One region of the Staphylococcus haemolyticus genome, then DNA from elsewhere that is predicted to be linked to it. Evidence: riboswitches for the same ligand, from Rfam matches in the RefSeq annotation. Region 1 holds a riboswitch; each other region holds the start of a gene.

What was found. Region 1 has a riboswitch for thiamine pyrophosphate ahead of EQ029_RS08820 (ECF transporter S component). Riboswitches for the same ligand answer to the same signal wherever they lie in the genome.
Positions count from the first base shown of each region.
Region 2: another riboswitch for thiamine pyrophosphate. It lies ahead of tenA (thiaminase II); the one in region 1 lies ahead of EQ029_RS08820 (ECF transporter S component).
Region 3: another riboswitch for thiamine pyrophosphate. It lies ahead of EQ029_RS02315 (thiamine phosphate synthase); the one in region 1 lies ahead of EQ029_RS08820 (ECF transporter S component).
Region 4: another riboswitch for thiamine pyrophosphate. It lies ahead of EQ029_RS00865 (ABC transporter substrate-binding protein); the one in region 1 lies ahead of EQ029_RS08820 (ECF transporter S component).

Region 1 is NZ_CP035291.1:1,824,544-1,827,750, reverse strand. It holds gene EQ029_RS08825 (ABC transporter ATP-binding protein) at 1-1,241, opposite strand, end outside; gene EQ029_RS08820 (ECF transporter S component) at 1,254-1,829, opposite strand; TPP riboswitch at 1,916-2,015, opposite strand; gene graF (glycopeptide resistance-associated protein GraF) at 2,305-2,424, opposite strand; gene auxA (lipoteichoic acid stability factor AuxA) at 2,574-3,207, shown strand, end outside.
Region 2 is NZ_CP035291.1:871,810-875,016, forward strand. It holds gene EQ029_RS04145 (single-stranded DNA-binding protein) at 142-540, shown strand; gene EQ029_RS04150 (transglycosylase family protein) at 879-1,586, shown strand; TPP riboswitch at 1,697-1,799, shown strand; gene tenA (thiaminase II) at 1,875-2,564, shown strand; gene thiD (bifunctional hydroxymethylpyrimidine kinase/phosphomethylpyrimidine kinase) at 2,557-3,207, shown strand, end outside.
Region 3 is NZ_CP035291.1:511,019-514,225, forward strand. It holds gene EQ029_RS02300 (thiazole synthase) at 1-96, opposite strand, end outside; gene thiS (sulfur carrier protein ThiS) at 98-298, opposite strand; gene thiO (glycine oxidase ThiO) at 282-1,397, opposite strand; gene EQ029_RS02315 (thiamine phosphate synthase) at 1,390-1,980, opposite strand; TPP riboswitch at 2,044-2,153, opposite strand; gene EQ029_RS02320 (pyruvate MFS transporter) at 2,493-3,207, shown strand, end outside.
Region 4 is NZ_CP035291.1:190,965-194,171, forward strand. It holds gene EQ029_RS00860 (choice-of-anchor I family protein) at 1-446, shown strand, start outside; gene EQ029_RS00865 (ABC transporter substrate-binding protein) at 498-1,409, opposite strand; TPP riboswitch at 1,468-1,571, opposite strand; gene EQ029_RS00870 (helix-turn-helix domain-containing protein) at 1,751-2,089, shown strand; gene EQ029_RS00875 (CPBP family intramembrane glutamic endopeptidase) at 2,126-2,962, shown strand; gene EQ029_RS00880 (MerR family transcriptional regulator) at 3,039-3,207, shown strand, end outside.

The sequences.
Region 1 (3,207 bases):
TGACTATCCAGTCCGAATGTTGGTTCATCTAGCAAGATGATGTCGGCTTTTGAACTTAGTGCAGTAGCTACGCTAAGACGTCGTTTCTGACCCATAGATAATTCAAATGGATGTTGGTTTTTAATAGCTTCTAAATGCAATAATTTTAAAAGTTTCATCGTTTCATTTTCAGCGATTGAAGGTTCTTGATGATTATAATGTATATATATTTCTTCATAAACTGAATTTGTTATAAATTGTAATTCAGGGTTTTGATAAACGAGATACATATGCTTGGCTGCATCTTTAATTTTCTTCAATATTGTATTCTTATAAGCCATCGTGCCTTCATATTTTATAAGTTGCATCATTGATTCTAACAGCGTTGTTTTACCTGTACCATTTTTCCCAGTTATCGTAATCCATTCTCCAGAATGAACATTTAATTCGGATGTCTGGAATAATTGTTTTTTACCACGAATAACTTGACCATTCTTAAAAGTAAATAATGTTTCAGCTTCATTAGATGGAAATGTAATCGGCTTTGGCGCATAATCCCAAGCATGAGGATGCCAAACGCCAAATTCAGTGAGTAAATGCTCACAGTTGTTTAATATGTAATCCGGTGTGCCATCTGCTATGATTTGCCCTTCATAATTCAATAAGATGACTCTATCGACATGCTCCCAAATATGTTCAACTTTGTGTTCGACAATAAGCACAGTTTGATCGGACCATAACTGAATAAGTCGTTGCCACAAATCAGCTGTAGCATCTACATCTAACATGGCAGTAGGCTCATCTAAGAAAAGCGTATTAGCTTCTTGTAAAATAGTTTCAACAATAGCGAGCTTTTGTTTCATGCCACCACTTAAATGATTGACAAAAGTATTGTCCGTAACATTTAAATCAACCGATGCTAAAGCATTCTCTATAAGTGCGTCCATTTCATTGTGTGGTACTTGCTTATTTTCTAGAACGAAAGCAAGTTCTTCATACACTTTAGGCATACAAAACTGCGTATCTGGATCTTGAAAAATGACGCCGGAGTGTGGGTCAATTTCAAGCTCATCATATTTCATCGGTAATTCAATTAGATTTGGAACGATACCACTTAAAACATTAAGCAATGTGCTCTTACCAGATCCAGAAGGACCTAGTAAAAGCACTTTTTCTTTATCTTTAATTTCAATATTTAAATTATCGAAGATTTTACGTTCGCCGTTAGGATATTTTAGACGTAAATTTTTCGCTTTTAACACTTTAATTTCCCCTTATAGGTTGTCGTAGTCTTTTTGAGATGCAGGGCGGAATAATTTCGTTACACCTGTTTGATCTAATGCTTTAACAATCAGATAAGATAATAAGCCTGCAATGACAATACCGCTAATAGAACGGAAGATAATGAATAAAAGAAGATTCCATCCTGCGACTTCAGCTAAATAACCGTAATAATAATCAACTGGAAATGAAATTAATGCAGTTGCTAATCCTGCTAATATAGCAACCATTAATGATCTAGATTTATATTTGAAAATAGCAAAAATAATTTCACAAGCTAAACCTTGAAGGATAGCATATACAATTGTAGGGATATCAAATTTACCCATAACAATTGTTTCACCAGCACCTGCGGCAAATTCTGCAATTAGTGCAATACCAGGTTTAGGAATTATTAAATACGCAACGATAGCTGCCATAAACCAAACGCCATAAGTTAATTGCTCAATGTGAACACCGGCAACTTGGGCCACATTATATGCAAACCACCATAAGTTATAAATAATAGCAAATACTACTGCAATCAGAACAGTTACTAATATTTCTGAAAGCTTTAAACCTTTTGACATGTTATTTCCTCCTAAAAAACGCACAACCATCCGTAGAAAGTTGTGCGTGAATTTAAATAAAATGCTATATGTATTTACCACAATTATTTATATTAGCAACACTTTCCTACGCTAGTTTTAACTAGTTCAGGTTCAAAGGGTTCGAGGTTAAACCTCATCTCAGTATACACACCCCTAGTGCATTTTATATTTAATTTATTTTAAATGTATGACTTTTAAGATTTAATGTCAAGATGATTTTGCTAAGTTACAAATAAAAAAGGGGATTTGATTTGGTTTTACTCTGAATACGCTATTCCCTAATACACTTAACTAGTGAAATCTCTAAAATGTTTAAACCTTGTATTAAAAATAAAAACTGAGAAAAGCTCGGAAAGAGCGTTCTCTCAGTTTTTAGTTAACTACTACTTTTTAGCAGTGTAGCGGTTAAATAGTATATTGTTCTCAACTCCTGCGAATTGAGATTTCTTAATAATTAATCTAAAGTGTCTTGAACATCTTTTTTAGTTTGTTCGATGTCATCAGTTTTTTCTTCTTTTTGTTCTTTTAATTTTTCTTCTACTTCTTTTGCTTTTTTAGCATCTTCGTTTGTCATAATTAACACTCCTTGATAGATTAATGATTACAATTTAAGTTTACCCACATAAAAGTAGGATAAACTTATATAGGTCTCGAGATGTATTTTATTGTTTAATAAAGACAAGATGAACATCTTACTATATAATGAATTTTGAGGTGAACAGTATGTCTTTTCTTAAGAAACACACCGAGATAATTTTTAGTTATATTATCGGTATCGTTTCACTCTTCACGGGTCTCATAATATTAATAAACTTACCTTTAATCAATCAATTAAAAGATAAAGAAAAAGTTGAGTTGAAAATTCATAATTTATGGGATTTTCTTAATGCATTCTTCAGTGAAATAATTAGAGTGATGAGTAGGTTCATAGGCAGCTTTCCTATTATTAGTGCAGTCATAATTATTCTGTTTGGTATTCTTGTAATGCTTATTGGATATGCATTATTTAGAACTACGAAATATGATTACGACATCTCAATTTTCTTTTTAATTATTGGGATTTTATACTTCCTCATTTCAATTACTTTAATGACTCAAGTGTACAGTTTTTGGGCAATTATCTTTATTATTCCTTTTATAATTCACACAGGCTACATTGTATATAAAGATGAACTTAATGTTGCTAATAGAAAAAGCCATTATCTATGGATTATCTTTTCATACGGAATAAGTTATTTAATTACTCAAATTTCTCTATACGGTAAAATTGATGCCAATGAAATTGCACCAATAGATATCTTAAGTGTAAATACATTTTTCTTAGTTATGTGGTTATTAGCGCAAGCTTCAATATGGA
Region 2 (3,207 bases), 950 kb from region 1:
ATTAATAATCTAATATGAGTTTTACAATTATTTTCTTTAAATATATCAAACTTTGTGTATTAAGAGGAATAAAAATATTAAAAATAGAATTTTGACGCTTAAATTATAAATGAATAATATAGTTATAGAAGGAGGTGACACATGCTAAATAAAATTGTGATAGTAGGTCGATTGACCAAAAAGGCACAAATATTTGAAAACGAGGAGGTGAAAATAGCTACGTTCTGTGTTGCAACTGAACGTAATTATAAAGATGAAAATAATGAAATAGCTTGTGATTATATTTTTTGTAAGGCATTTGGTAAAACAGCAACAAATATAGAATCATATACAGACCAAGGCACTTTAGTTGGTATTACAGGACAAATGAGATCTCGTAAGTACGATAAAGATGGCCAAACGCACTTTGTGACTGAATTATATGTTGAAACAATTAAATTTATGTCCCCTAAATCTAAAAATGATAATATTCTTCCTAACACCTCATATGATGAAGACGCTTATTCCTTTGATCACCTTGAAGTGATTGATGTTAACTAATGTTCTAATAACTCCATCCCTTTTTACTATAAAAACTTCTTTTAATTATACTCATGGCCTCTCTTATATAAAGAATTTTATAAGGGAGGCTATTAAATTATCCATTTAATTATCTGAAAGATTTCATAAATATTACAAAGAAAAGATGTTTATTTACCTATTCAAAACTGTCATGATAGTTTGCAATTGAAATAATTATGGTTTTACTAATGTAATTTCTATGTAAAAAAGTCCTGTCTTTTTTTATTTCACTGTAACCTACTATGATTTTATGGATGTTAAAGTGTTACTTGTAAAATTAATTAAGACACAAACATTCTTAGGAGGATATATATATTATGAAAAAGACAATTATTGCTTCATCATTAGCAGTAGGTTTAGGAGTAGTTGCTGGCAACGCTGGACACGCAGATGCGAGCGAAGCTCAAGTAAATAAAGCAGAATTAGCTCAATTAGCTCAATCAAACGATCAATCATTAAATGATAGCCCTATCCAAGAAGGTGCTTACAATGTAACTTTTGATTATGAAGGTTTCACTTACCATTTTGAATCAGATGGTACTAATTGGAGCTGGAACTATGCACAATCAGGTCAAGCTTCTCAACAACAAGATGTAAGTGCACAAGCTTCAACTGTTTCTAATCAAACTTCAGCTGAACAAGTTGGTTCACAACAACAATCTAGTCAAGCTCAACCAACTCAAACTCAACAAGCACCTCAAACTGAACAAACACAACAACCACAAACTGAAGCTACAACTTCTAACTCAAGTTCTTCAAATAACAATGCTTCAAGTGGTTCTTCTGTAAATGTTAACAGTCATTTACAACAAATTGCACAACGTGAATCTGGTGGCGACATTACTGCTATCAACCCAAGTTCAGGTGCAGCAGGTAAATATCAATTCTTACAATCTACTTGGGATTCAGTAGCTCCTGATGAATATAAAGGTGTTTCACCAGCACAAGCTCCTGAAGACGTACAAGATGCTGCAGCAGTTAAATTATATAACACTGCAGGCGCTTCACAATGGGTAACTGCATAATATAGTAATTTAATTATTTTAAAGTAAGAGTGGAACAGTGAATTTTGTTCCACTCTTTTTTGTTTTGTTTGATAAAACGCAGTCATTTTGATATTGTTAAATTAATAAATTAATGCTACTAGGGGAGCCATAGTAAATGGCTGAGATGATTAATTCAGACCCTTATAACCTGATTTGGTTAGTACCAACGTAGGAAAGTAGTTATGTAAATGTTACGTTCTCTTTATTGAATGATAGCTACATTTCTACGTTGAAATGTAGCATTTTTTAATTTTAAGGAGGATTAATATGACATTTTCAACTGAGATTAAAGAGGCTGCGCAACCTATTATTGAAGAAATTTATAATGATGGTTTTATACAAGACCTATTAAAAGGGGATTTAGATGCTCAAGCAGTACGTCAATATTTAAGAGCAGATGCATCATATTTGAAAGAATTTACAAATTTATATGCACTTCTTATCCCAAAAGCGCCATCAATGAAGGATGTTAAATTTTTAGTTGAACAAATTGAATTTATGCTTGATGGTGAGGTTGAGGCACATGAAATCCTAGCAGATTATATCAACGAACCTTATGAAGAAATTGTTAAAGAAAAAGTATGGCCACCTAGTGGAGATCATTATATTAAACATATGTATTATCACGCATATGCACATGAAAATGCTGCGTATACTATAGCTGCAATGGCACCTTGTCCTTATGTATATGAAGTAGTAGCTAAAATGGCATTAGATGATCAAAATCTAAATAGAGATTCAGTAACATCGAAATGGTTTGATTTCTATAGCACAGAAATGCGACCATTAATCGAAGTATTTGACAATTTATTAGATGAATTAACAGCAAATTGTACAGAACAAGAGAAAAAAGATATTAAAGAAAGTTTCTTACAAAGTACTATACATGAACGTAATTTCTTTAATATGGCTTATATTAATGAACAGTGGAACTTCGGAGGCGACAAAAATGCATAAACCCAAAATTGCTTTAACAATTGCAGGAACTGATCCATCAGGTGGCGCTGGTGTAATGGCCGATTTAAAATCATTTCATGCCTGTGGCGTCTACGGTATGGCAGCGATTACAAGTATTGTTGCGCAAAACACGAAAGGCGTTCAACACATCCATAATCTTGAGATAAGTTGGGTACAAGAACAATTAGACAGTGTCTTTAATGATGAATTACCACATGCTATTAAGACAGGCATGATTGCAACTCATGAAACAATGGAGTTAATCCAACATTATTTGAAACAGCATTCAGATATTCCATACGTTATTGATCCAGTTATGCTTGCTAAAAGTGGTGATTCACTTATGGATGATGATACTAAGAAACATTTACAGAATACATTACTACCTTTAGCAGATGTCGTCACGCCTAATATTCCTGAAGCAGAGGAAATTACTGGTATCAAAATAGACACTGAAGAAAATATACGAAAAGCTGGTAACATATTTATTAACGAGATAGGTAGTAAAGGCGTCGTAATAAAAGGTGGGCATTCTGCTGATTTAAACAATGCCAAAGATTTCTTGTTTACTAAGGATGATGTATATACTTTTGAAGATCAACGCTTTGATACAAAACATACTCACGGCACCGGATGTACATTT
Region 3 (3,207 bases), 1.2 Mb from region 1:
AGCTTTAATCGCTTCTGTTTGTACGTCTTCATTTTCAAACTTTCCTGTACCTAGTAATAAACGAGAATGTAATTCTAAATTTCCAATTTTAAACATTTTATCCGCCTCCAACAAATTCTAATAATTCTAATTGATCATCTTCACGTACTGTGTGTTGATGATAATCTTCTTGTTTAATTAATGTTTTATTATGTTCAACAATGACACGTTCTGGGTCTAATTCTAAAGAGACAAGCACTTGATGAATGGATTGCTCAGTATTGAACGTGAATGCATCGCCATTAATAATGCATTTCATGATTTAACCTCCTTGAGACATTGAAAGATTCATAGCGAGTTGGTTTGACTCCAGTTAATAGCCAGTTTGCGATGTCACGACCAATAACAGGGGACAATAAAATACCGTTCCGATAATGGCCGGTAATGACATATAAACCATCGTCAACCCGGTCCATAATTGGTAATTCGCCGTCCGTATATGGACGTACGCCAGACCACTGTTTAATGATATGTGCGTTTGCAAGTTCAGGTATACGTTCTGTCGCATAGTGTTTTAACCATGAGACGCCTTGTTCCGTATTACCCACAGAATAATTATCAAATTCGCTAGTAGCACCAATTAAGTAACGATTAGGCGCTTTCGGAACTATATAGCATCCATTAGTCATGAATACTGTTTGTTTTAAATTTAAATGGTCATGTTCCATGAGAAGAACTTCGCCCTTAACGCCGACAACCACACGAGGCAATTGATATTGTTTTAATAATTGAGATGACCATGCACCACTTGCCACTATGACTTTCTTCGCATATAAATCACCTTGAGATGAAACGATTTGATAGTAACCATTCTGCCGAATAATATCTGTTACATTTGTATTGAAGTAGCGCGAAATACGACGCTGTTGTAAGGATTTAAATAACGCTTTCGTATAATGATTTGCATTGATTTGTCCATCATTTGGAATGTAGATTGCCATTTCAGATGCAGTGACATTTCCTTCAGTTAAATCTGCTAGTTCATCCTCTGAAAGTTCAACCACATCGTTATCGAGTGCATGTAAAAATTGAAATTGTGAACGTAAATGCGCCACATCATCAATTTGATTTGCGATTTTAATCAATCCTGATGCTTGATATTGAATATCTATTCCAGTTTCATCTTGGAGTGTTTCGCATAATTCAGGAAAACATTCACGTGACTCTAGAGCGAGACGAAATAAGTCGCTGTCTTCTGTAAATTCATTTTGTGCACCTAACATGCCTCCAGCTTTATATGAAGCATGTTTACCAGGTATATCACGGTCGACAATTGCAATGTCGAGTTGCGTATGACTGAGGTGTCTCGCAATGGACATTCCGATAATACCAGAACCAACAATAAGTACGTCATGCATCTTTCAACCACTCCTTTCGTAAATGTTGAATTTGTTGTAAAGATGCGCTCATAAAATAAGAAATTGCACAAATTCCTGCAAAGCCATTTGGAAGCCGTTGTATCGTATCTTCAGTAATACCTCCTATGGCATAGACTGGAATCGGAACTTGTAACACGGCTTTGATTTCAGACATTGATCTAGGTTGCTGATTTGGCTTAGAAGCCGTGGTAAATATATGACCATAAAAGACATAATCTAATTGATGTTGATAAGCTTGTTTCACCGAGTTAATAGTATGTGTCGACATGCTTACTTCAACATCAGGATGTTGCGCTTTATAATCAAACGCTAGTGTGTCCATTTCTCGACAGTGCAAGCGTTTAAGTGTCAAGGATTCTAATAAGTCAACATCGCTATGGATAATAATTTTGTCTTTAGGGAAACCAGCAGCGATTAATTTTTCTAAAAAGGAAAATAAATCATCACTAGACATAGGCGTACGAAATAGTAAACCATCGATGCCTTTACTAATTTCAATGAAGTGTTGTAAGTCTGCTTCTGTTAAATGTTTATAAGTTGTTATCGCAATAAAGATGTCTATCACCCCTAATAAATGAAAAAACGCTATCTCCTTCGTAGGAAATAGCGTTAGTCTCTATGTAACGATATGTGTAAGCCACTTTCCTACGCCAGTACAAACTGGATCAGGTTCCAGGAATTATAAAGTTCTTTCTTTACTCTCAGCCTTAAACAAAGGCACTTCCAGTGGATAAATTATCTATTTAATTTTAAATAATAATAAGTCGCGTTTCATTTCAAGTTCATTCTACAATTTTTTTAAATGGAGTTCAAATTTTAATGAATATTGAGATTGCAAAGCGTAAATACGAATTTAGTGAATAAAGTAACCAACGATGTACAATTTAATAAAAGAACTTTTAAATAAGATATTGAAAACGATTTCAAAAACTGGTAATATTATTAAAAATAAATGCTGAAACCTTATGATGGTAAGGGTTTTAAGGGAGTTATTTTTACAAATAGGGAGTCTCGTGATTATATTAGACAATATATTTAGAATCAACAAATTAAAGGAAGTAGGAAAAAGAGGATATGGTACAAAGACAAAAGAAAAGTAGTATTCGTTGGTTTTTCGCATTAGCATTTTTTATCATAGGTGTTATTGCCTACATGGATAGATCTAACATCTCATATATTGCCCCACAAATGATGGAAGATTTACATATGACAAAGCAACAATTTGGTCTGTTAGCTTCATTCTTCTCATTAGGTTACGCGTTAATGCAAGTACCTTCTGGTATGCTAGCTGAGAAATTTGGACCTCGTAAGATGATTACAATCGCTTTAGTATGGTGGAGTGCTTTCACTATCTTTACAGGTATGATTAAACATCACGGTTTATTATATTTAGTACGTTTCTTATTCGGTATTGGTGAAGCGCCAATGTATCCATCAAACGCTGTGTTTAATGCAAACTGGTTCTCTAAAGATGAGAAAGGTAGAGCATCTAGTATGTTACTCGCTGGTTCTTATTTTGGACCTGTATTAGCGCCTGTGATTACTATTGCTATTGTAAATGCATTTAATTGGCAAGCTGTATTTTACATTTTCGGTGCTGTAGGTATTTTAATTGCAATATTATGGGGAATCATTGCGAAAGACTTACCAGAGCAACACCGTATGGTTAATGACGCTGAGAAACATTTCATTATGGAGAATCGTGACCTTGTTCAAACAAGTAAATCACTACCACCTTGGAATCAATTCTTCCGTCGTGTAAGTTTCTATGCGATTGCAGGTCAATACT
Region 4 (3,207 bases), 880 kb from region 1:
ATGAGGGCTTAGAACCACCTTATGAAGTCGACGGTGACATTTTTGAAGATGATAGCGACGAGGTTATCTCAGATAAAGAAGATAACAATGATACAAGTGCACAATCACATGAAGAAGTAGAGAGTAAAGGTGCTTCACACAATATTAATCATAGTGCCCATGCAAATCATCAAGAAGAAAGCCGTGATAAGCTAACAGTAAATTCTAACACTCATAACTTGAGTGTGGTAAGCACAAAATCTTCAAGTCATCACGCAGTGACAACTAACCATGGAAGTGTAGTATCTGATAAGTCAAACCATGCAAATACTTCGTCTGATAACGTAAAAAAAGAACTGCCAAAATCAGGTCAAACTGAAACAAATACAACGTTATGGTCAGTGTTACTTGGTGGTTTAGGGTTAGCATTTATTAGAAAACGCAAAACTTCGAAATCTGAGAAATAATATATAAATTAAGAGCACGCTAATCTGAAATTTAGTGTGCTCTTATCATTATTATTTAGAGGTTCTGTTAAATAATAAATGGTTATTAAAGTATTCTTTAGCATCTATAGTTGTTTCAATTTTGCCATTTTCCTTAAGCCATAATTGTAAGTCATCATAAAATTCTGGGCTCATAGATAAATCATTAGTAAAACATTTGGTAGTTGCAATGATTGTGTCTTTATTTAATTGATTACTTACATCCGTTTGAGTATATTTAGCATAAACATCGACTGCTTCTTCGAGATGAGTATTAATAAATTGAATTGCTTTTTTAATGACTTTAAGGAATTTTTTAATTTTTCCTTTATCCTCTTTTAATTTATTAGGAGTTGTAATAAAAATTAACTGGCAAAAGTCTGGCACGTTATAATCTTTTAATGCAAAATAATCTACATTTAAACCTTTACTTTTTGCTTCGAGAATCTCAAAGTTTTCAAATATAAGTGTGGCAGCATCTGCTTTATCATTTAATAGTGCGTCAGTATGATAAAAATTATTATTAACTGGTGTTATATCTCCCTCTTTGTATGTTACACCATTAGCTTCAATCATTGTTTTGGCAATAGCAATACCTCCTAGGTCAGGGGCTCCAGGATATTGAAGACGTTTGCCAACTAAATCTTTAGGTGTCTTTATTCCTTTATCTTTGTTATACATAACACCGCCATTAGTGTGTAGATATCTGGCAAAACCTACCACATTTTGATTAGTTGCTTTATCTTCAACTAAATGAATAGGTTCAGTAATTGCAATATCCATTGAATTATTTTCGATTTCTTCCAATGCATCGAAGTGTTTTTCTGGTTCAATCATTTCAATTTCTAACGCTTCTTCTTTAAACCAGCCTTTTTCAATACCTAAAATTAAAGGTAAGTGATCAGGGTTTAAAAACCATGCTAAACCAACAATTAATTTTTCCATAAAAAAATTCCTCCAACAGACAATTTTTTCGTAAAAAAGTGAATTTGAAAGAAATAGCAGTATATGTATTTCACTTTCCTACGCTGGTACTAACCAACAGGTTCAAGGGTTGAAAGTTTTTTACTTTCTCTCAGCATATTAAATGCACCCCTAGTGATTTTTTTATCTATTAATAACATAGCATAAATTTGTATAGTAGAAAATTGACTGATAAAAATATAGTTAACATGATATGCTAAGTTTTGGAAACAAAATGTTAGCGAAATTAAAGGGAACGCGCCATTTTGTATGCGGAAAGTGACAAATGAACTTGCTAAGTTAGAAGAGAGGTGACCATAACTATGAAACTTGCTGAACAGATTAGGAAACATCGTAAAGAGAATGATCTAACTCAAGATCAATTAGCTACTGAATTACACACGACACGCCAAACCGTTTCCAAATGGGAACAGGGTACGATTGAACCGAATGCGCAAATGATTGTGCAATTAGCGCAACGTTTTGACATTTCCACAGACGAATTATTAACAGGGCAAACGTCTCATCCTTATAAAAGAGAAGAATCACAATCATATCCTGAACATTTAAATTTTTGGGATTTCTTATCTCAAAAGTGGTGGTTCGTATTAATTTTGGTAGTTATCGTGTGCGGTACAATAACACAAATCTTTACAAGTTAATAGTGAGGTCTCCTAACTCAACTTGGGAGGTACATGATGAGCTTAATAATTAAGTATTTAAAAATGATTGGTGTCATTATTTTGACGTTTGTATTAACAGTCATTGCGCAAAATATTGCTTTACTATGGCATTTGTTAGATTTGAAATCTTTTGAAACAATCTTACATGGTATCACCTATGTGGGACTTACCTTTTTATTCATTAAACTTTTAATTAATAAAGGATTTAAAGAGAAATTAAGTGACTATCGTATTAACACACTTAAGTTTAGTCTAAGTTATCTATCAGTTGGCTTACTGATTCCGATTATAAATATCATCATTTATTGTGTCTTTATTCCAGGTCATTTTGAAATAACGAAAGCTGATACTGTAATAGAATATTTAGAAATGTTATTTGAAATTATTGTTTTAGGTGGAGTATGTGCACCTATAGCTGAAGAATTAACAGTACGAGGCTTATTAATGGGCTACATTGAAAAGAAAGAGAATATTACCTTTGCCATCATTGTTACATCAGTATTATTCGCTTTAGTCCATTTGTTTAATGGAGGGATGTCTGGTGTTAGTCTAATATTATTAGTCGTAAGTGGCACGGTCGCTGGTATATTGTACGGTATGACGGCGTATAAATTTAACTCAATTTGGCCAAGTGTTTTTATGCATATGTGCTGGAACCTGTCAGACTTTGTCCATATCGCAACGCATAACGATGACTACGGCGTAATTCAATATATTATTAAAGTTAAAAACATACTCCTAACCGGTGGCGCATACGGTAATACATCTTCACTCATAGCAATAGTATTATTCGTAATAGCAATAATTTTAGTTGCAATGAAAAGTGTGCAGAGAATTAATTTGAGAGACTAATTTAGTCTCTTTTTTTATTGACCTTCAAGTATAGTTTAATGATAACTTTTAAATAACATAGGAAGGGGATGAAAAAATGCAAATAGATGAAGTTTCCAAAAAGCTTAATATATCTAAATCAATGATTCGTTATTATGAAGAAAAAGGCTTGATTAACATTTCTAGAAATCAAAATAATTATAGGGAATTTAATCAGACTGTCTATACAACATTGAAACTTATCAAAGATTTGAAACGATTAAACT